4 regions of the Geobacillus sp. LYN3 genome follow, and region 1 is predicted to be linked to each of the others. Evidence: riboswitches for the same ligand, from Rfam matches in the RefSeq annotation. Region 1 holds a riboswitch; each other region holds the start of a gene.
What was found. A riboswitch is a leader RNA that binds a small molecule or an ion and turns the genes downstream of it on or off. The one in region 1 is predicted to bind S-adenosylmethionine.
Positions count from the first base shown of each region.

Region 1 (6,317 bases):
GCGGCAAATTGTCCTGGCTGCGACAGCGGCTTTAACACCGTTAACTCCGCATCTTCACCAAACAATTGCGCCAGATGTTCTTTCGATAAATGAATATGGCGATTGGACACCCCAACTGGGATCATCATAAATTATCTCCTCCTTTTCCTTTTACAGCTTATCCTTTTTTCAAAAAATAAGTGGCTGCAATAAGCAGCCACTTATTTTAGACGAACAGCTATTCTCTTTTTGCACCGTATCCCAGCTTTTTCAATAACGCAATCGCCTGTTCCTTTTCTTCAGGAGTCAAGCCGGAAACGGTTTCGTGAATCGTCTGCGCATGCTCCGGGAAAACCTTTTCGATAAACGCTCTTCCCTTTTCCGTAATCGAAGCATATGTGACACGGCGGTCTGTTTCACATGCTTTTCGCACAATTAACCCTTTTTGCTCCAGCTTGTCTATTACATATGTAATGCTGCCGCTAGCGAGCAAAATTTTGCCGCCAATTTGCTGCAACGGCTGATCCCCTTTATGGTAAAGCAATTCTAAGACCGCAAACTCCGTCGGATTCACGCCAAATGATTGAATCGACTTATTCACTTGATCGCCGACAGATCGATATGCTCTTGATAATACAATAAACAATTTTAGCGATTGTTCAATGTCTTTCTCTCTCGTCATCCACAATCAAACCCTTTTGTCGGTTAAATTCAACGTCATTGTCAGTACTTATATTCCATCATTCTCTTCTCTAAAAATATTTTCTTATTTGCATTATACTTGAAATATTAAACACGGTGCAAATCTTTTTTAGGAAACCTGCGTTCCGGCAAGCGAGAATACTCGCTATTTGGTTATTTTTGTTTATTTAGTATATGATAAAATTATACTTATTCCTTGGGCGGTTATCACCTTTTATTTCAAAACGCATATAAAAACACTAAAGGTACGGAAAGGAGGATTTGATGAAACAAGTATTCATTGGGAGTATACTTTCCGCGTTATCCACTGGATTAGGTGCGATCCCAATTTTATTTTTGGCGAAATCGATTACTCACCGCTGGCGGGACATATTGCTGGCGTTTTCAGCTGGAATTATGATGGCGGCTTCCATGATGAGTTTAATTCCTGAAGCATTACAGGCAGGCAGTTTTTTCACTTTAACAATCGGGTTATTTTTTGGAGTCCTTATTTTAACCATTTTGGAAATGACGGTTCCGCATATTGATTTAGAACATACAAAAAAAGGAATTCAGTTTGATGAAAAAGCGATGCTCATTATTGCAGCCATTACGTTACATAACATTCCAGAAGGATTGTCGGTCGGGGGCAGCTATGCTTCGAACGTATCGGAAACAGGGAATTTAATCGCGCTAGCCATTGGATTACAAAACGCTCCGGAAGGATTTTTAGTCGCGCTTTTTTTAATTCATCAACAGATTGGAAGATGGAAGGCATTTATCATCGCTACACTTACAGGAGCGGTTGAAATCGTGACATCACTTCTCGGATTTTATTTAACGCGAGCTCGTCCCGTATGGCCTTGCATTCGCCGCAGGTGCAATGTTGTTTATTATTTATAAAGAACTCATTCCGGAAAGCCACGGGGATGGAAATGAGCGGACATCTACCTATTCGTTTATCATTGGCATATTATTTATGATTTTTTTAGTAGAATCGTTTTAATAAAAACACCCCCTGCCCGAAGGAGACAGGGGGTTACCGCCATTACTGGCCTACTTCTTCTTTTTCTTCATACGGATGGGCGACCCAGCCGGACGGATCGATAAACAGGCGGACAGCGACGACTTGGCGGTCATCCATTAAGGTGAAATAATGCGGGTTTCCTTCTGGCACGGAAATGACATCGCCCGCTTCAAGTTCGACATCAAAATAGCCTGTTTCGCTGTCCCCTTTGATGATAAAAATGCCATGGCCAGCAGTAATAGCGCGCACCTCGTCTTCCGTATGAATGTGCACTTGTTCAAACTTTTTCAACAGTTCATCCAAATTCGGCGTCGCATCCGATAAGGCGACGATATCCCAAGTTTTGTAGCCTCTTCTCGCCGCCAAATCTTCAATTTCTTCTTTAAACGTCGCCAAAATTTCCTCTTTTTCTTCGTCGGTCAATACATATTTGTCGCGCAAATGTTCCGGCAGTTTGTTAATGTCCCAATGCTCGTACAACACGCCTTGTTTGTTTAAAAAGCTGCGGACATTTTCTTCTCCTTCAATCACTTCTCCCGTTTTTCTCACTTTGATTACTGCCATTGGAATTTCCCCCTTTATCAATTTTTATGGTTTAACAACCGGCTGCACGGCGGTCTGCTTTAGGAGCAGCCACTTGACGTGCCAGCTGAATAAAAACTCCCATGCTTCTAAAAACTTCTTTGCCTCAAACGCGTCTCTTCCCCATACGGTGATGCCGTGGTTGCGGATCAATACCGCACCGGCATCGCCGTTTACATGCTTGGCAAATTCCTTCGCAAGCGTTGGAATATGCGCGTAATTCGGAATAATCGGAATGCGGATGACCGCATCTTCTTCCCAAATCCCAAACGCTTTAATAATTTCCTGGCCGGAAAACGCAACTTCTCCGTCATCTCCGTACAATTCGGAGATAACATTATTGTCGATCGTATGGACGTGGAGACCGCAGCCCGCGTTCGTTTTCTTGTAAATTTCCACATGCAAAAGCGTTTCGGCGGACGGCTTTAAATGCGTATTCTCCACTGGATTTCCAGAAGCATCGACAAGCAAAAAATCTTCGTCTGTCTGCTTGCGTTTGTCTTTGCCGCTCGCCGTGACTAAAAAAGTGAGCGGGTCATCGGTTACCTTGATCGACAAGTTTCCGCTTGTGGCAAAAAACCAATCGCGCGCCGCCAATTCCGCTTTTATCTCGGCAAGCTCTTTCCATCTCTTCACAAGTAAACTCATGACTTCACCTCCATCGTCTCCAGAAAATGAATGACATCGAAAAACGTTGTAAACGGCGTATGCGGAATATCTAGTTCTTGGCATTTTTGCAGCAAAAAGTCACGGGCGATAACATGATCCGCCAGCTTTGCCACTGCTAAATCAGTGATCGAATCGCCGATGACGATATGAAAGGCATCAGGCTTTGTCAATTTTCGAAGCAACGACGGCTTGCAGCAGCCGCAGCCGTTTTGACACTGTTCATCACATGAATGCGGCCATGTAATGCGAATTGTCTCTCCGCTGAAATCAGAGCCATTGCAAAAGATGCGCTCTTTTTCGATGAGCCCTTCTAAAAGCGGATAGACAAAAAAGTCGATGCCGCCGCTTATGACATATAGCGAAATATCACGTTCCTTCGTAAACGCGACAAATTCGCGAAACCCGTCGCGGATGCGGGCATTTTGTAAAATGAAATCGACAATCTCTTCTTTCCAACCCGATGGAAGAAGGGAAAACATCGCGCCAACCCCTTCTTGCACCGAGATTCGCTGTGATAATATATCGTCTTTTAACGTTTCCCACTCCGGCGGCGCAAACCGTTTCATAATCGCGATAATGTTGTCATTGTCTGTAATCGTCCCATCAAAATCACAAAAGATGATTGGTTTTGTCATGATGTCACCTCTACTGCGCCCCATAAGTCAATCGCCTTTCGCAATGCCTCATTTTCGCGCGCTGCTTCATGAAGCGATTTTCCGGCAAGAGCCGCATCGATCGCAGCGCGAAATGCTCTGCCGCCTCCTGCTGCTCCGTCTGGATGTCCGTGTATGCCGCCGCCTGCATTGACGATGCTATCTATGCCAAAATCGCGGAACAACAATGGCACAAGCCCTGGATGAATGCCAGCTGACGGAACTGGGAACGACCGTTTAAACGGCTCCTTATCATTCGTCAACTCCGCGGCAATGCCAAGCGCCTCTTCTTTATCAAGAGCAACGCTTCCGTATGGCGATGGAAAAAGCACAAAATCTGCACCAACAAGGCGAAGCAATTTGCCAAGCAGCAAGGATGCTTTTATTCCGTAAAACTCCGATGGAGTAAACGCCCCGCTGAATGCCGGATGAGCCATGATCGGAATGGTGATCTCATCATCTTCTCGCAACCCTTGGAGCACATCCAAACCGTACGCAAATACGTTAAATAACAATACATCGGCTCCTAATTCGACTGCGCGTTTTGCTTTCTCCTTCAATTCGAACGTTTTTCCAGTCAAGTTCACCGCATATAACGTCCGTTTTCCTGTCTTTTCGTACACTTCGTTTAACACCGCTTTTCCAGCCGTAATTCGCTTTTCAAACGGCGTTAATTCGTTTTCAAACAAAATTTCATCGTCTTTAACGAGATCGACCCCGCCGAGCGCTTGTTGTTTCAGCTGCTCGGATAAGTACGTTAAATCGCGGCCGATCATCCCTTTAAAAATGCTCATCAGAAGCGGGCGTTCATATACACCCACTTTTTTGCGGATTTCGTCAATGCCAAAACGCGGGCCAGGAAACTTTCTTTTCCATTCGTCGGAAAACGTTAAATCTAGCAATCTCACTTCTCCATCCAGCGACAATTTGCCAAACACCGTCGTTAAAAGCGCCGGAATATCCGCGCTAAAGTTTAAGCTCGGGTATGCAATGCGAACGATTCCACGCTTCAATCGCTTTCCAAAGTAACGGTTGGCGCGTTCGTTCTCCTCGAGTTCTTGTACGCTTACAACTACTCCTTTATGCTTGCGCAATTGTTCCTGCTCAAGAAGCGGCAAATCCGTCCACGAACCAACGGTCAACCCAAGCGCAATTCCTTCCGCCTTTTTCTCTAAATCTTTTTCATCGTGAATAAGATATGTGGCAATTACTTGACTCATGATCATCCCTCTTTCTGTTCATCCATCAAAAAAACCTCTTCATAAGAAGAGGCTTTATTTATTCACGCTCTTCTTATCTCTCAGCGTTTCCGCTGCAAGAATTAGCACCGTGCTTAACCGTCGTTAAGCCGGTTGCCGGGCTTCATTGGGCTTGTCCCTCCGCCTGCTCTTGATAAGAGTGCTTGCAATATCGTATTCACTTTTCAAACTATTCGCGCTCGAAAATTTAATTTGAATTATGACAGTATTTTTTCGCTCTGTCAATCATTTTTTAACCCATTTTAGAAAAGACCAAGCTTCGCAATCCGTTCCGCCGCTTCTTGCAGGCGGGATTCGCTTGTTAATAACCCAACTCGCACATATCCTTCTCCATGCTTGCCAAATCCAATTCCCGGCGCGACAACGACATGCGCTTTTTCCAGCAAATAATCGGAAAAACGTTCCGATGTCCATCCGTTCGGCACCGGAAGCCACGCAAAAAATGAACCTTTTGGGGCGTCGACATCCCAGCCAATTTGCCGAAACGCGTCAATAAGCGTATTGCGCCGCGATTCATACAGTGCGACAAGCTCTTCCACGCAGCGCTGCGAAGAAAGCAATGCGGTTGCCGCCGCTTCTTGAATGGCGCCAAACAAACTCACATATAAATGGTCTTGCAGCAAGTTAATCGCCGCGATCACGCTCTCATTTCCAACGGCAAACGCCACGCGCCAGCCCGCCATATTATATGTTTTGGAGAATGTATAAATTTCAACGCCAATTTCTTTTGCCCCCTCTGCTTGAAGAAAGCTGACCGGTTTTTTTCCGTCAAAGCCAATCGCACCGTAAGCAAAATCATGAACGACGCAAATACCGTGTTTTGCGGCAAACGACACCGTTTCTTCAAAAAACTCCTTAGAAGCGATCGCCCCGGTTGGATTATTCGGATAGTTTAAAAACATGATTTTTGCTTTTTCCGCAATATTTGCAGGAATTTCATCATAATCAGGCAAAAACTGATTTTCCGCACGCAATGGCATCATCACCATTTCCGCGCGCGCCAGCGCAATCCCCGACCAATAATCCGGATATCCCGGGTCAGGCACGAGCACAATATCGCCTGGATTGGCTAAACATTGCGGGATCTCCACAAGACCCGCTTTCCCGCCAAACAAAACCGCCACTTCTTTTTCCGGATCAATGGCAACGCCGTATTCGCGCTCATAAAACTTAGCAACGGCGCGTTTCAAAAAGGAATACCCTTGAAATGGCGAGTATTTGTGATATTTTGGGTTCGCCACCGCTTTTTGCATCGCCTCCACGATATGCGGTGGAGTCGGCTGGTCGGGATTTCCTTGCCCTAAATTGATGATGTCATGCCCCTCCGCCATTTTTTTTGCGACTTTATCGACAAGCGAAGCAAAAAACTGTTTTGGAAGGCTCTGCAATAACTCAGATAGTGGAAATTGTTTCATCGCGTTAACACCTTCTCAAAAATTTTCTTGAAATTCTAGTGAAAAATCATAT
Region 1 is NZ_QCWL01000001.1:1,256,632-1,262,948, reverse strand. Features, by position in the region: gene DCC82_RS06615 (phosphate propanoyltransferase) at 1-128, opposite strand, end outside; gene DCC82_RS06610 (MarR family winged helix-turn-helix transcriptional regulator) at 218-661, opposite strand; partial or broken gene DCC82_RS06605 (ZIP family metal transporter) at 946-1,666, shown strand; gene DCC82_RS06600 (1,2-dihydroxy-3-keto-5-methylthiopentene dioxygenase) at 1,709-2,251, opposite strand; gene DCC82_RS06595 (methylthioribulose 1-phosphate dehydratase) at 2,276-2,917, opposite strand; gene mtnX (2-hydroxy-3-keto-5-methylthiopentenyl-1-phosphate phosphatase) at 2,914-3,573, opposite strand; gene mtnW (2,3-diketo-5-methylthiopentyl-1-phosphate enolase) at 3,570-4,811, opposite strand; SAM riboswitch class I at 4,882-4,990, opposite strand; gene DCC82_RS06580 (pyridoxal phosphate-dependent aminotransferase) at 5,093-6,265, opposite strand.

Region 2 (3,319 bases), 480 kb from region 1:
GATCATTTGGAGCATCGTACTCAGCGGACTTATTTTGTTGACATTAAGCATTTATCCTCAGTTTGCAGAGCAGCAAAAAGAAATGACCAAACTGCTTGAGGCCTATCCGGAATCGATTAAAAAAGCGTTTGGAATGAATGAGCTAAATATGGGAGATTTAATGGGTTTTTACGGGATAGAAATTTATATGATAACTACCCTTTTAGGAAGCATATACTCGGCAATTCTTGCATCCAATATTCTGGCCAAGGAAGAAAATGAAAAAACGATTGAATTTTTGTTGTCAAAGCCTGTCACAAGAAGCCGAATCGTAACAGAAAAACTTCTGGCCGTTTTGGTAAATATTTTGATTTTTAACGTAGTTTCAGCCGCAGCAAGCATCATTGGATTTCAATTTGCAAAAGACCCGGATGTTCCGACAGACACGTTTAGTTTGCTGATCGCCGCAACAATATTGCTTCATTTGACGTTCGGTGCAATTGCGTTTATGTTGTCGTCGATGATGAAAAAAACAAGAAACATCCTTTCGATCTCACTGGGGATTGTCCTAGCTGCCTACTTTATGAATGTGATGGCAGGGATATCGGAAGACTTAGAGTTCCTAAAATATATAAGCCCGTTTAAATATGTGGACGCCGCCTCCATTATTAATGATAACGAGATTGAGCCTTTGTATATCTTTATTATGGCTGAGGTTATTTTGATTAGTATCTTCGCTTCATATATGGTATATAAAAAGAAAGATATTGCAGTCTAATGAAATTAGAGGTGTTAAAATTGTATTCAGCATTTGAAAAGCAGCCTAAAGAGAAAAAAGACTTGATCATCAAAGTGGCCATCGAGGAATTTGTGAAGAATGGTTATGAAAAGACCTCTACAGATGTTATTACGAGACGGGCGGGAATTTCCAAGGGAATCCTTTTTCATTATTTTAAGAGCAAGAAAAACTTATACCTTTATTTAGTGAATTATGTGAAGGACTTTCTGACGGAACTAGCAATGGAAGAAATGAAAAAAATCCAATCTGATGATTTCTTTGAAAGGATCAAAGAAATCGTCCTGTTGAAACAAAAACTAACGGTTCAGTATCTCCAAGAAACTCAGTTTATTACGGATGCCTTTACTAATCCTCCAGTGGCAGTAAAGAAGGAAATGGAAGAAATTATTAAGAAACATTACGAAGCTTATCAGGAAGATTTTTTGCTGAAGCATGTCTATATTAAAGATCTGATCCAAACGGAAAAACTTAGAGAGGATATTTCCGTGGATACCGCGATCCGCATGACCATGTTGATTGCCGAACAGCTGTCTAATAAGTATATGGCTATATACAAAAATAAGCAAATGGATGTCATGAGTGGTGTGGAGTCTTTGATAAGGGAACTGAATGAATATCTTAAGATTATTAAATATGGAATCTATAAACCAGAATAGAGTTTTTGATTTCTTTTCCCGTGGCGTTTTGCTACGGGATTTTTGCATATTATTAATGTTACGCATATAATTTTAAGATTTATTTAAAATTATTTAAAAATAAGACATTATCAAAGTGTATTGCACAATAGATGAATATGTTGTAATCTTTTATTTGTTTTATATAACGAAATACAACTGCTCATCTTCTTATCTAGAGAGGCGGAGGGACTGGCCCGAAGAAGTCTCGGCAGCGGACTCGTTTTCGAGTGCTGTGCCAAATCCAGCAAGCATTGTGCTTGAAAGATAAGAAGGGTTTCTTATATAGATACGTATAAGGCCTCTTCTTATGTTCAGATAAGAAGAGGCCTTTTCTCTAAGTGGAAAGCTCCTTCAAAAAAACATAAAATGAGGTGGAAAGAGTGGAGTTAAGAAAAGGCAATCTATTTGCGTTATTTCCGTTTGTGGTCTTTTTAGTGTTGTTCATTGGTGCAGGCGTGGTTACAGGCGATTTTTATAAATTTCCAGTCATTGTAGCAATTTTGATTGCGGCAAGTATTTCGTTGATGATGAATCGGAAAGAGTCTTTAACGAAGAAAGTGGAAGTGTTCACAAAAGGGGCTGGAAATGCCGATGTCATGTTAATGGTCATCATTTTCTTATTAGCAGGAGCATTTTCGGAAGTAACTAAAAAAATGGGGGCTGTTGAATCAACGGTTAATTTAGCTCTTTCCGTTGTTCCGCAAAATTTATTAATAGCCGGTCTATTTGTCATTGGATGTTTTATCTCCATTTCGATGGGAACGTCCATGGGAACGATTGTAGCGTTAGCGCCGATTGGAGTCGGAATTAGTGAACAAACCGATATTTCTTTGGCATTATCTATGGCAGCTGTCATTGGCGGTGCTATGTTTGGAGATAACCTATCTTTTATCTCTGATACAACGATTGCGGCAGTTCGTACACAAAATACAAGAATGAAAGAAAAGTTTAAGGTGAACTTTTTCATTGTTTTACCAGCGGCAATCATCACCATCGTTCTTTTCTGGGCCATTACTGCTGGAGAGCAAGCGGAAATTACGAATCAATCTTTTCATTGGATGAAAATTTTACCTTACCTTGGTGTATTAATAACAGCATTAATGGGCGTTAATGTACTAGTCGTGTTAGCAGGCGGTATTTTATTAGCAGGAATCATCGGCCTTCTTGATGGAAGCTACAGTGCAATGGGCCTCATTCAAGCCATCGGTGACGGGGTCGCCGGAATGCAGGAATTGTCATTGCTTGCGATCTTAATTTCCGGTATGGTGGAAGTCATTAAACATAACGGTGGAATCGATTATTTACTTCAATTAGTAACAAGAAATGTAAAGTCAAAAAAAGGGGCACAATTCGGCATCGCGGGATTAGTGAGTTTAACCAATCTTTCAACAGCAAACAATACGATCTCCATTTTAATTGCTGGTCCACTTGCAAAAAACATTGCTGATCAATATGACATTGATCCGCGTAAATCTGCCAGCATATTGGATATTTTCTCATGCTGTTTCCAGGGGCTCATCCCATATGGTGCGCAAATGCTTGTGGCAGCAGGTGTTGCTTCCATTTCACCATTAAGTATTTTGCAGTATTCGTTCTACCCATTCTTAATTGGAGTTTGTGGCATGATTGCGATTGTGTTTGACTTTCCAAAATTAAAAACACAAAAAGAAGTAAAGGCAGACTTACAAGCGAATAAAGCGGTATAATGAAAAGGTCTCTGATGTGGAGACCTTTCTTTGTAGGGGGGTGACTTAGAATATGATTAACACAAACGGTCGTTTAGAAAGGTGATGAAAAATTGTTCATCCAAAAAGACAACCAAGCAATATCAATGAATGATCTTGTGTGTTAGTATCTAGATGTA
Region 2 is NZ_QCWL01000001.1:1,741,120-1,744,438, forward strand. Features, by position in the region: gene DCC82_RS09075 (ABC transporter permease subunit) at 1-757, shown strand, start outside; gene DCC82_RS09080 (TetR/AcrR family transcriptional regulator) at 757-1,434, shown strand; SAM riboswitch class I at 1,621-1,726, shown strand; gene DCC82_RS09085 (Na+/H+ antiporter NhaC family protein) at 1,836-3,161, shown strand.
Region 2: it holds a riboswitch for S-adenosylmethionine, as region 1 does, so the genes downstream of both, DCC82_RS09085 (Na+/H+ antiporter NhaC family protein) here and mtnW (2,3-diketo-5-methylthiopentyl-1-phosphate enolase) in region 1, are expected to answer to the same signal.

Region 3 (6,317 bases), 1.2 Mb from region 1:
AACGTTGGAAACATGTACAATAGCGACAATTTTTGTATTGGATGTGACCGCCGCTTCTACATCTTTTAGGTCGATCGTTCCATCTGGCTGAAGCGGAATATACTTTAATGTGGCTCCCGTATGTTTAGCGACTTGCTGCCATGGAATAATATTGCTATGGTGCTCCATGTACGTGATGACAATTTCATCGCCTTCTTGTAAATTAGCGCGGCCATAGCTCGCTGCAACCATATTTAACGCCGTTGTCGTTCCTCTTGTAAAAATGATTTCTTGTGTGGACTTCGCATTAATAAACCGTCGTACCTTTTCACGTGCTCCTTCATATGCGTCCGTCGCTTTCGTACCAAGCGTATGCACGCCGCGATGGACATTTGAATTGTACTGGCGATAATAGTGATCAATCGCTTCAATGACGGGAAGAGGTTTCTGTGATGTCGCAGCATTGTCAAGATATATAAGCGGCTTCCCGTTTACTTCTTGGTCCAAAATCGGAAACAGCTGCCGAACCTCTTTCGTATTCATGACTGCACTTTCCTTTCAATTACTTCAATAAGTTGTTTTTTCACACTTTCAATCGGAATAGCCTCTACAACAGGAGCTAAAAATCCATGAATGATAAGACGTTCTGCCTCATGTTTCGGAATACCGCGGCTCATTAAATAATATAGCTGCGTAGGATCAATGCGGCCGACCGATGCAGCATGTCCTGCCATTACATCGTCTTCGTCAATTAATAAAATAGGGTTCGCATCTCCACGCGCTTTTTCACTTAGCATTAGAACACGCGATTCTTGCTGCGCGTTCGATTTAGAAGCACCATGTTCAATTTTTCCAATTCCGTTAAAAATCGAAGTCGCGCTGTCTCTCACAACACCGTGTTTTAAAATGTAACCTTCCGTATGTTTACCATAATGAACAACGCTTGTCGTAAAGTTTTGCACTTGCTCTCCTCGACCGACAACGACCGTTTTCGTATCGCCGAAAGAACCGTCACCTATTAAGCGGGTAATGTTTTCAGAAACTGTATCTCCATCGTTCATTAAACCGAGCGCCCACTCAATGCGGCCATCACGGGCAGCGATACCACGGCGGTTTACATAGGTTGTAATACCTTTTGCCAAGTTATCGACCGCTGCAAAAAACACACGAGCATTCGTGTTGGCAAACACTTCGGCGACAATATTGACAACTGCTTTGCTAGTTTCTTTTACGGAAATATAGTTTTCCACATAAACAACCCGGCTATTATCTTCCGCTACAACGATGACATGATTAAATAATGCGATATCATCATTTTCTTGAATATAAACAGCTTGAAGAGGAACATCCACTACAACATTTTTCGGCACATATACGAACACACCGCCGTTAAGTAGCGCAGCATGCAACGCCGTTAAACGATGCTCGTCAATTTTCACGCCATCTTTCATCAAATATTTTTGCAACAAATCCCCATGCTCACGTGCTGCTGTGAAAATATCAGTGAAAATGACGCCTTTTGCTTTCAACTCATCCGATAGAGATAAATATGCTGGTGTATGGTCGCGTTGGACATATAAGTTTTTCGTTCCCTCTCCTGCTTCAATAAGCGCCTTTACTGCTTCAGGCAATTCATCTAATGAAGCAAACGGCGCGCTTTCCACTACATGATTAGCAAATTGTGTGAAATTCCATTTGTCAATTTTTGTTTTATCCGGCTTTGGCAGCGGCAACTCTTCTGCTTTAGCAAGAGCTTGTAAGCGAAGCTGTAAAAGCCAGTCCGGTTCGCCGCGTCCGCTGGAAAATGAGCGCACATATTGTTGGTCGAATGGTATTTTTGTTCCTGTCGTCATAATATAATACTCCTCCTAACGCTTACGCTTCTTGCTCAACCGTTTCATCTTCAATGCCAAGTTCTTTTTTAATCCAATCGTATCCTTCCGCTTCAAGACGTTGTGCCAACTCCGGACCACCGGATTTTACGATACGCCCTTGCATCATGACATGCACATAATCCGGTGTGATGTAGTTTAGTAAACGCTGATAGTGCGTAATGATCAAACAGCCGAATTCGCTGCTGCGCATTTCATTAATTCCTTTTGAAACAATTTTTAATGCATCAATATCAAGACCGGAGTCGATCTCGTCCAAAATCGCGATTTTCGGTTCAAGCATCATTAATTGAAGAATTTCGTTGCGTTTTTTCTCTCCGCCGGAGAATCCTTCATTTAGATAGCGATGCGCCATATCTGGGTTCATTTCTAGAAACGCCATTTTTTCATCCAGCTTGCGGATAAATTTCATTAGCGAGATTTCATTGCCTTCGCCAAGCCGGGCATTGATAGCGGCGCGAAGGAAATCGGCGTTCGTTATGCCGCTAATTTCGCTTGGATATTGCATCGCCAAAAATAAACCGGCGCGTGCACGTTCATCCACTTCCATCTCCAACACGTTTTGCCCGTCTAATGTAATGCTTCCTTTTGTTACTTCATATTTTGGATGTCCCATAATCGCCGACGATAACGTTGATTTTCCCGTTCCGTTCGGACCCATAATCGCGTGAATTTCTCCGCCTTTTACTTCTAAATTCACACCTTTTAAAATTTCTTTTCCTTCAACGGATACGTGAAGATCTTTAATTGTTAACACTGCCATGAAGAATACCTCCAATTTTCACTAAAAATTGTGTATATCATTGACTTGCTTGTCTTTCCATTCTCATTTTATTCTCATTACAATCTTATAACAAATGAAAAGTATTAGCAACCTTTTGAAGAGAATATCACTATGTTCATAGTGAAAAATATTTTGATCAAGATTGTTTTATAAAAATAACGGAAGCGGACCGCTTCCGTTATTTTATTGCGCTGCTGGAATGACAGCACCTTTATATTTTTCTTTAATAAAGTCTTGAATTTCTTTCGACTGTAACACTTCGACAAGTGTTTTAATTTCTTTGCGGTTTTCATCGCCTTTGCGTACAGCGATAATATTGACATATGGGTTATCTTTCGGCGACTCAACAGCAATTGGATCTTTCGCAGGATCTAATCCCGCGTCAAGCGCATAGTTGGCGTTGATGAGCACAGCATCGCCTTCGCCGTTTTTATAAATTTGCGGCAGCAATCCTGCTTCCACATCTGCTTCAAATTTTAAATGTTTTGGATTTTCCACAATGTCTTTGACCGTAGCTTTTGTTTTATCGATACCTTCTTTTAATTTAATTAACCCTTTTTCTTGCAGCATCGATAAAATGCGACCATGGTCTGCAACCGAGTTGCTCATGATGATCGTCGCACCGTCTGGCAATTCTTCGAGGCTTTTATATTTTTTCGAGTAAAGACCGATTGGCTCAATATGAATGCCGCCAGCGTTGACAAAGTCATATCCATGTTCTTTTTTCTGTGCTTCTAAATATGGAATGTGTTGGAAATAGTTGGCGTCAATTTCTTTATCTGCTAACGCTTTGTTTGGTAAAACATAATCTTGGAATTTAACAATTTTTAAGTCAATGCCTTTTTCTTTTAAAATCGGTTGTGCTTTTTCTAAAATTTCTGCATGCGGGACATTGGAAGCTCCAACCACTAATTTTGTTAATTTCCCTTCTTTTTTGCCACCATCAGCGTTGTTATTGCCTCCACATGCTGCCAAAGCCAACACAAGAACGACGGCAAATAACGCACTAATCCATTTTTTCATATTGATCTTCCCCCTTTTATCGTTTATCTATTTTGGAAGTGACAAAGTCACCGATAAACTGAATGACAAAGACAATCACCAAAACTAGAACGGTGGCGACAAACGTCACATCATTATGGCTGCGCTGAAATCCTTCAAGATACGCTAAGTTGCCAAGGCCGCCGGCGCCAACGACCCCTGCCATCGCTGTATATCCAACTAAAGCAATTGCAGTGACGGTAATTCCAGATACAAGAGCAGGCAATGACTCTGGAAGAAGCACTTTCCAAATAATCGTGGCCGTTGTCGCTCCCATCGCTTTGGCCGCTTCGATGACACCTTTATCAATTTCGCGAAGCGCAATTTCCACCATTCTCGCGTAAAATGGCGCCGCTCCAATAATGAGTGCTGGCAATGCCGCATTTGCGCCAAGAATCGTTCCGACAACGAATTTCGTAAACGGGATTAACAAAATAATTAATATGATAAATGGGATGGAACGAAAAATGTTAACGATAGCGGCGATGATCATATTCGCCAGGCGGTTTTCCCATAAGTTGCCCTTTGACGTTAAAAATAAAAGCAGTCCAAGAATCGTTCCTAATATAAATGTTGCAACGACAGAAATTCCTGTCATATAAAGCGTTTCAACGGTCGCTGCCCAAATCATATCCCACTCTACATTTGGTAAGAGGTTAGCGAGCATCCGTAATCACCTCCACCGCCACTTGCTGCTTTCGAATATAATCGATCGCGCGGGCAACTTCCTCTTTCTCTCCATCCATATGAACAAACAGCACACCGTAAGCGCCTTGATGAGTTTGCGAAATTTTTCCTTGAAGAATATTCGCATCAACTTGAAATTGGCGAACAACGTTAGCAATCAGCGGCTGTTCCGTAACCTCTCCAACAAACGTCAATTGAAAAACCGTTCCTTTTGGATATTTATCGAGTAAATGCGCAATCGTTTCTTTCGTTTCCTCCGGTTCGATGACCTGCTGTACAAATCGTTTCGTAATCTCCTGCTTTGGCTGCCGGAACACTTGCAGCACTTCTCCTTGTTCGACAATTTTTCCGTTTTCCATCACTGCAACGCGGTTGCAAATTTTACGAATCACGTGCATTTCATGGGTAATTAATACAATTGTCAATCCTAAACGCTTATTAATATCCACCAAAAGTTCCAAAATGGAATCGGTTGTCTGCGGGTCTAGCGCGGATGTCGCCTCATCGCACAATAGCACTTTTGGATTGTTCGCCAAAGCGCGCGCGATGCCGACGCGCTGCTTTTGCCCGCCGCTAAGCTGTGACGGATAGGCGTTTTCTCTTCCTTGCAAACCTACAAGCTGAATCAACTCGTCTACTCGTTTTTTCCGCTGTTCTTTCGGTACACCGGCAATTTCTAATGGAAACGCAATGTTTTCGCGAACCGTTCTTGACCATAATAAATTAAAATGCTGAAAAATCATTCCGATTTCCTGACGGGCCTTTCGCAATTCCTTTCCTTTAATATTAGCAATATCCCGTCCAGCGACAATGACTTTCCCTTTGGTCGGTTTTTCCAATCCGTTAAGGAGACGGATTAACGAACTTTTTCCCGCCCCGCTATATCCGATGATTCCGAAAATTTCGCCTTCTTTAATTTGCAAAGAGACATTATCCACTGCTGTTACAGATCCATTGGCCGCTTCATATATTTTTGTCACGTTTTCTAATGTAATCATGCACATTTCCACCTTCCCTCATGTAAAAGACAACTCGCCGCAAAAAGAAAGCCTTTCTGCTCAAGAGAACAGAAAGGCAATGATTACCGTTCTGTCTCTTATCTCTCAAAGCAGACGCTTTGTGTGAATTGGCACCATTTCAGCGAGTACGCTGACGGTTGCCGGGCTTCATTGGGCACATCCCTCCACCTCTCTTGATAAGAGCACAAAAAACACTTTATTCAATTAAAATCTCTCAATAATTACGAATGTGATTTTATCACTATATGTCGAATAGTGTCAATGGAAATGTTATGGTCATTATGGAAAATGGCATGATTATCATTTTTTGTGATTATGAGACGGAAACATCAGATGTAATTCCGGTAGCAGCCGCAATGGCCTGTTCTAAATCTTCGATTAAGTCATCGATATTTTCGATGCCGACAGATAGACGAACTAAATCTTCTGTCACTCCAGATGATTTTAGTTCTTCTTCGTTTAGCTGTTGATGTGTGGTGCTTGCAGGATGGATAATTAAACTTTTCGCATCGCCAACGTTGGCAACATGCGACCATAATTTTACACTGTTGATCAATTTCGCTCCTGCCTCTCTGCCGCCTTTTACGCCAAATACAACGATGGAACCCGCTCCTTTTGGCAAATATTTTTTCGCTAGTTCTTTTGCTGGATGACTGTCATGTTCTGGATAAAGCACCCACTCTATTGCTGGATGACGATCTAAATACTCGACGATTTTTCTTGTATTCGCAATATGTTCTTTCATACGTACATGCAATGTTTCAAGACCAAGCTGAATTTGAAAGGCATTAAATGGGCTAATCGCTGGACCTAAATCGCGAAGCAGCTGCACGCGAGCTTTGACAATGTATGCAGCAGGTCCAAACGCCTCAGCATACACAAGGTTGTGATAGCTTGGATCAGGAGTAGTGAACT
Region 3 is NZ_QCWL01000001.1:42,043-48,359, forward strand. Features, by position in the region: gene DCC82_RS00245 (cysteine desulfurase) at 1-522, opposite strand, end outside; gene sufD (Fe-S cluster assembly protein SufD) at 519-1,832, opposite strand; gene sufC (Fe-S cluster assembly ATPase SufC) at 1,855-2,634, opposite strand; gene DCC82_RS00260 (MetQ/NlpA family ABC transporter substrate-binding protein) at 2,839-3,678, opposite strand; gene DCC82_RS00265 (methionine ABC transporter permease) at 3,695-4,363, opposite strand; gene DCC82_RS00270 (methionine ABC transporter ATP-binding protein) at 4,353-5,381, opposite strand; SAM riboswitch class I at 5,477-5,585, opposite strand; partial or broken gene DCC82_RS00275 (PLP-dependent transferase) at 5,716-6,315, opposite strand.
Region 3: it holds a riboswitch for S-adenosylmethionine, as region 1 does, so the genes downstream of both, DCC82_RS00270 (methionine ABC transporter ATP-binding protein) here and mtnW (2,3-diketo-5-methylthiopentyl-1-phosphate enolase) in region 1, are expected to answer to the same signal.

Region 4 (6,317 bases), 130 kb from region 1:
GTTTTTCGGCCTGAACGGCTTCGATCAGCTTTTGCGGCGCCACTTTAATGCCTAGGTCGATGACGTGAAAGCCGTTGTTGCTTAAAATGATGTCGACCAAGTTTTTGCCGATGTCATGCACATCGCCCTTGACAGTGGCGAGAAGCACTTTTCCTTTTGTACTGTTTTCCTTTTTCTCCATATATGGTTCTAAAAAGGCGACCGCTGCTTTCATCACTTCCGCGCTTTGTAATACTTCGGCAACAATGAGTTGATTGTTATTAAACAGCCGCCCAACTTCATCCATCCCCGCCATCAGCGGTCCGTTAATGATGTCAAGCGGGTCGGAATACGTTTGCAGCGCTTGTTCCAAATCGGCGTACAATCCTTCTTTCGTGCCTTCGACGACATAGCCCGCGAGCCGCTCCTCAAGGCTAAGCTCGGTTTTTATTTTTTTCGGTTCTTTCGTTTTATCGCGGTAAAATTGGATAAACGTGTTTAACGTTTCATCGTTCGTGTTAAACAGCAGTTCTTCAGCCAACCGCACTTCTTCTTCCGGAATCGAAGCGAATCGCTCCAATTTTTCCGTATTGACGATCGCGTAATCGAGCCCGGCCTGCGTGCAATGGTACAAAAAGACGGAGTTTAAAATTTCCCGCCCAACCGGCGGAAGCCCGAATGAGACATTGCTGATGCCAAGTATTGTTAAACATTGCGGAAGCCGTTCTTTAATGAGACGGATGCCTTCGATCGTTTCCTTGGCCGCGCCAATATATTGTTCATCGCCGGTGCCGACCGGGAACACAAGCGGGTCAAAAATAATGTCATGCGGGGAAACTCCGTATTTGTTGACGAGCAAGTCATGCGAACGCAAGGCAATTTCCAGCTTCCGCTCAGCATGAATCGCCATTCCCTGTTCATCAATCGTTCCGACAACGACGGCAGCACCATATTTGTGAAGGAGAGGAATGACTTTTTCAAACCGTTCTTCGCCGTCTTCCAAATTAATCGAGTTAATGATTGCTTTCCCTTGTGAATAAGTGAGAGCACGTTCAATAACGCGTTCATCCGTCGAATCAATGACAAGCGGCACTTTTACTTTTTTTACAACTTGTTGGATAAACTTTTCCATATCTTCTTGTTCGTTGCGGTCCGGGTCGGCTAAGCAAATATCGATGACGTGCGCGCCGTTTTTTACTTGCGCGCGGGCAATTTCCGCCGCTTCTTCATATTTTCCTTCAGCGATGAGCCGTTTAAATTTGCGCGAACCGATTACGTTTGTGCGCTCGCCGACAAACAGCGGACGCATTGTTTCATCGTAAATAAGCGGATCGATGCCGGAGACGGCATGAACGTCAAAAGATTTCGGAATTGGCCGCGGTGGAATGTCCCGGACCGCTTCGGCGATGGTGCGAATATGTTCCGGGGTTGTTCCGCAGCAGCCGCCGACGATGTTAATCCATCCTTTTTCAGCGAATCGTCGGATTTTTTTCGCTAACATCTCCGGTGTCTCGTGATAGCATCCTTCTTCATCCGGAAGCCCGGCGTTCGGATAGCAGCTTACAGCAGTGTTCGCCAAGGAAGCGAGCGCGCGCAAATGGTCGGTCATAAACTCGGGGCCGGTCGCGCAGTTTAATCCGACCGCGAACGGCTTCATATGCTGGACGGAGATGAAAAACGATTCAATCGTTTGTCCTGCTAATGTTGTTCCCATTGGTTCAATCGTCCCGGAAATCATAATCGGCACTTTTTTTCCGACCGCTTCAAACGCCTTGGAAATGCCGATAAATCCAGCTTTGACGTTTAAGGTGTCTTGGCACGTTTCTAATAAAAGTAAGTCGACTCCGCCAAGCAATAGTCCACGCGCTTGTTCTTCGTAAGCGGCAACTAATTGTTCGAACGTAATGCCTCCTGTGACGGATAACGTTTTTGTCGTCGGTCCCATTGAACCGGCGACAAAGCGCGGCCATTCGGGAGTAGAGTAGGCGTCGGCGGCTTTGCGCGCAAGCCTGGCTGCTTCGATATTTAACTCTAGCGCTAAATGGCCAAGATGATATTCATCTAACACAACGCTTGTCGCACCGAACGTGTTTGTTTCGATAATATCCGCTCCCGCCTGCAAATATGCTTCATGAATGCGCTCGATCACATGCGGGGCGGTGAGCGTCAAATATTCGTTGCATCCTTCGTATGCTTCTCCGCCGAAATCATCAGCTGAGAGCTTCGCGCTTTGAATCATCGTTCCCATTGCGCCGTCAATAATTAATATTTTTTTTTCGAGCTGTTGCTCAAGTGTGATGTTACCCATGGAGTACCTTCCTTTCTTGTGCGGCTTGTTCCTTTTCATGAATGTAGCGAACGAGTTCGACGGTCATTTCATAGCGCAAAAACGGCGTAATTAAGTAGATGCCGTTAAATAAGTCAAAAGCGGCGTCAATGAGCGATTTGGCAATTGCGATTCCTTCGCGCGCAGATTGCACTGCGTCATTCGCGCATGCCGCCATGCGGGAGCGGATTTCATCAGAAAGAGTAATTCCCGGCACTTCATGATGAAGGAAATCGGCGTTGCGCGCGCTCACTAGCGGCATAATGCCGATGTAAATCGGCGTCTCAAGATGCTTCGTCGCTTCATACACCTCTTCGATTTGCCGCTCGGAATAAAGCGGCTGGGTGATAAAATAATGGGCGCCGCATTGAATTTTTTTCTCCAGACGCTCTACAGCCTTATCTAAATGACGGACGTTCGGGTTAAAGGCCGCGGCAATCGAGAAGTTTGTTTTTTGCCCGAGCGATTTTCCGGAATACGAAAGCCCTTCGTTAAATTGGCGAATGAGCCGGATTAAATCAAAGGACGATAAATCATAGACGGATGTCGCTCCAGGAAAATCGCCGATTTTCGATGGGTCTCCGGTGATGGCGAGCACATCGGTGATGCCGAGCGTATGCAGGCCCATCAGGTGCGACTGCAAGCCGATTAAATTGCGGTCGCGGCATGTAATATGAATAAGCGGGCGGATGCCGAGCTGCTCTTTGACGATGGAGCCGAGCGCCATGTTGCTGATTCGTGGAGTTGCCAGCGAGTTATCGGCCAATGTCAACGCATCAATGTTCGCTTCTTTGAGCGCTTTGGCGCCTTCTAAAAATTTCGCGATCCCTAATTTTTTCGGCGGATCAAGCTCGACGATCACCGAGCGCCGCTTACGTACGATATCCTGCAGCGGCGGGGCGGCATTTGGTTCGTTTGTTTGGATAGAAATCGGAACATGACGTTGTTTAACGACTTTTTCTGTAATTGGTGTCCGATCGGTTAAGGCGTTTGCTATCGCTTCGATATGTTTCGGCGTCGTGCCGCAGCACCCGCCAATCAGGCGCACGCCTTGTTCACGGAAGGCAAGAGCCGTTTCTTTAAAATAATCGGTGTTTGTTTCATAGAAAAGCCGTCCGTCGCGATAATCCGGCAAGCTTGCGTTCGGATACGCGGAAAGAAACGCTTTTTTCGGCAGCGGCACTTCCTCGAGCGAACGAATCATATGATATGGACCGAGACGGCAATTTAGACCGATGACATCGGCTCCCAACTGCTCCAAGCGCGCCAACGCTTCAGAAAGGGGAGTGCCGTCTTGCAAGACGCCGACTTCGTGGAGGGAGACGTGCGCGATAATCGGCTTATCCGTTTCTTTGCGCGCGATTGCAAGCACCGTCTGCAATTCTTCCAAATCGTAATATGTCTCGAGCAATAAGCCATCGACGTCTTCGTTTAAAAGCACAAATAATTGCTCGCGAAACGTCCGCTTTACTTCGTCGATGGAAACGGCGCTTTTGTTGATGCTCCGTAATCCGCCGATCGTTCCAAGCACATAGGCTTTATTTCCCGCCGCCTTTTTGGCGAGCCTTACTGCCGCGCGGTTAATGGATGGCACTTCATCTTCCAATCCGTAGCGGGCAAGTTTGACATAGTTGGCGCCATATGTATTCGTTTGGATTACTTCTGCGCCCGCGGCGATATATGCTTCATGAATGTGAATGATGTCTTCCGGTTTTGATAAATTTAGTTCTTCAAAACATCGGTCGACGCCGTGCGAGTATAATAGCGTTCCCATCGCTCCATCGGCGATAAGGATGCGTTCTTTTAAGTCTTGCAAAAGCCCCACGATCATTCCCCCGTTCTATGAAGATAGTAAAAGAAAAAAGCCTTCTATAAGAAGAAGACTTTTTATGTATCGTCTCTTCTTATCTTCCAGGCGTTTCGCCTGTCTGGATTTAGCACCTTGACTTCCGCCAGGTTGCTGAGAGTTCATCGGGCCAGTCCCTCCCCCTCTCTTGATAAGAATGTCCGTATGCGGTTGTTTATTTCGTCTTGACTATTACTATATAATTTAATGTATTTTTTGAAATTATTCAATACGGTGAAGCAAGGAAATTTGAAAAAACGATCAATGAGACAGCGGCTTTCCGCATTGCGGGCAAAATTGGAAGCTGTTCTGCGGAATAGTCAGCCGCTTTTTGTTTTTTAGTCGCCGACATGGCGGAAAGCATATTTTTCCGTTGCACTTTCTACTCTCCTATTCTAATTAGGAATAGTGAACATCAAGAAGATGGGGGGCTGAAAGTGAACGGAGAAATCATCCGCTTCGAGCGAGTGACGAAGGAATACGACGGCGCAGCCGTACTGGATGATGTCAGTTTTGCGATGGAGCGCGGGAAGTTTTATACGCTGCTTGGACCGTCGGGTTGTGGGAAGACAACGATTTTGCGGCTGATTGCCGGGTTTATCGAGCCGACGGAAGGAACGATTTATTTCCACGGAAAGCCGATTCAAAACGTCCCGCCGAACAAACGGCAAGTCAACACTGTTTTTCAAGACTATGCATTGTTCCCTCATCTCGATGTGTTTGAAAACGTTGCGTTTGGTTTGCGCGTGAAAAAGATGAAAGAAACCGACATTCGCGAGAAAGTGAGGGAAGCGCTTCGGTTTGTCAACTTAGACGGCTATGAGCGCCGCCGCATTCAAGAAATGTCCGGCGGCCAGCGTCAGCGCGTCGCCATTGCCCGGGCGATTGTCAATGAACCTGAGGTGCTGCTCTTGGATGAACCGCTGTCAGCCTTGGATTTGAAACTGCGCACGGAAATGCAGTATGAACTTCGTGAATTGCAGCGCCGCTTAGGGATTACGTTCATTTTTGTCACGCATGATCAAGAAGAAGCATTGGCGATGTCCGATTACATTTTTGTTCTGAATAAAGGAAAAATTCAGCAGTTTGGGACGCCGAAAGAGATTTACAGACCCGCGAGCGAGAAAGCCCACTCCTTGAGGGGTGGGATGAAAGCGAGCTGTTTTCTGAATATTGAACGATTCTGAAAAAAATGGCATCCTGAAATCGCCACAAGGAGGTGAATCCATGCCGACGATCACATTAAGGCTGGAGCTGCACAACCCAACGAAAGTCAAACAAGACATGTACGAACGGATGACAGAAGTGAATATCGCGTTTGCGAATTGGCTGTTGAATCATCCCGAACTGAATCAAGCGACGAGCAAACTATTTAAAGAGTTTTCGTCGCAGCGGTTTCCTTCCGCCGTCGTGAACCAAACGATTCGAGAAGTGAAGTCTCAAAAGAAAAACCAGAAAACAAAGAAGTTTCAAACATTATGGTGTTGCTTCAACAACCAAAACGTGAAGGTGGAAAAGAAAGGAGCGTTCTACACGGTTTCCTTCCCCACACTGGAGAAGCGAATCGGCGTGCCAGTGGTCACGCGCCCCTATCAGGAAGCATGGCTGAATCGGCTGATCAATGGAACCGCCAAACAAGGGGCGGCTAAGCTCTACAAAAAGAGAAAGAAATGGTACTTGGCTGTTGCGATCACATTTGAAGTCCAACAACGGGAAGAAACGAAGGTAATGGGCGTTGATTTGGGACTTCGTTATATCGCCGTTGCCAGCGTGGGCACGAAATCGTTGTTTTTTAAGGGCAGCCAATGCGCTTTCATTCGCAGGCGATACGCGGCTTTGCGAAGGAGATTAGGAAAAGCCAAGAAGCTCCATATGATTCGCAAAATCGGCCGTAAAGAGTCCCGCTGGATGAAAGATATGAACCATAAAATCAGCCGTCAAATCGTCCGTTTTGCCCTCGCCAACGGTGTTGGCGTGATTCGGATGGAAGAATTGACGGGGATTCGAAAGCGGGCAACATCGGCCAAAGAAGCGGGACGAAACCTTCACACTTGGGCGTTTCATCAACTGCAAACGATGATTGCCTATAAAGCCGAAATGGCGGGCATTCGGGTGGAGTGGGTGAAGCCGACCTACACGAGCCAAACGTGTAAATGTGGTTATCGA
Region 4 is NZ_QCWL01000001.1:1,130,161-1,136,477, forward strand. Features, by position in the region: gene metH (methionine synthase) at 1-2,287, opposite strand, end outside; gene DCC82_RS05905 (bifunctional homocysteine S-methyltransferase/methylenetetrahydrofolate reductase) at 2,280-4,130, opposite strand; SAM riboswitch class I at 4,207-4,309, opposite strand; gene DCC82_RS17430 (hypothetical protein) at 4,378-4,530, opposite strand; partial or broken gene DCC82_RS05910 (ABC transporter ATP-binding protein) at 4,589-5,260, shown strand; gene DCC82_RS05915 (RNA-guided endonuclease TnpB family protein) at 5,379-6,317, shown strand, end outside.
Region 4: it holds a riboswitch for S-adenosylmethionine, as region 1 does, so the genes downstream of both, DCC82_RS05905 (bifunctional homocysteine S-methyltransferase/methylenetetrahydrofolate reductase) here and mtnW (2,3-diketo-5-methylthiopentyl-1-phosphate enolase) in region 1, are expected to answer to the same signal.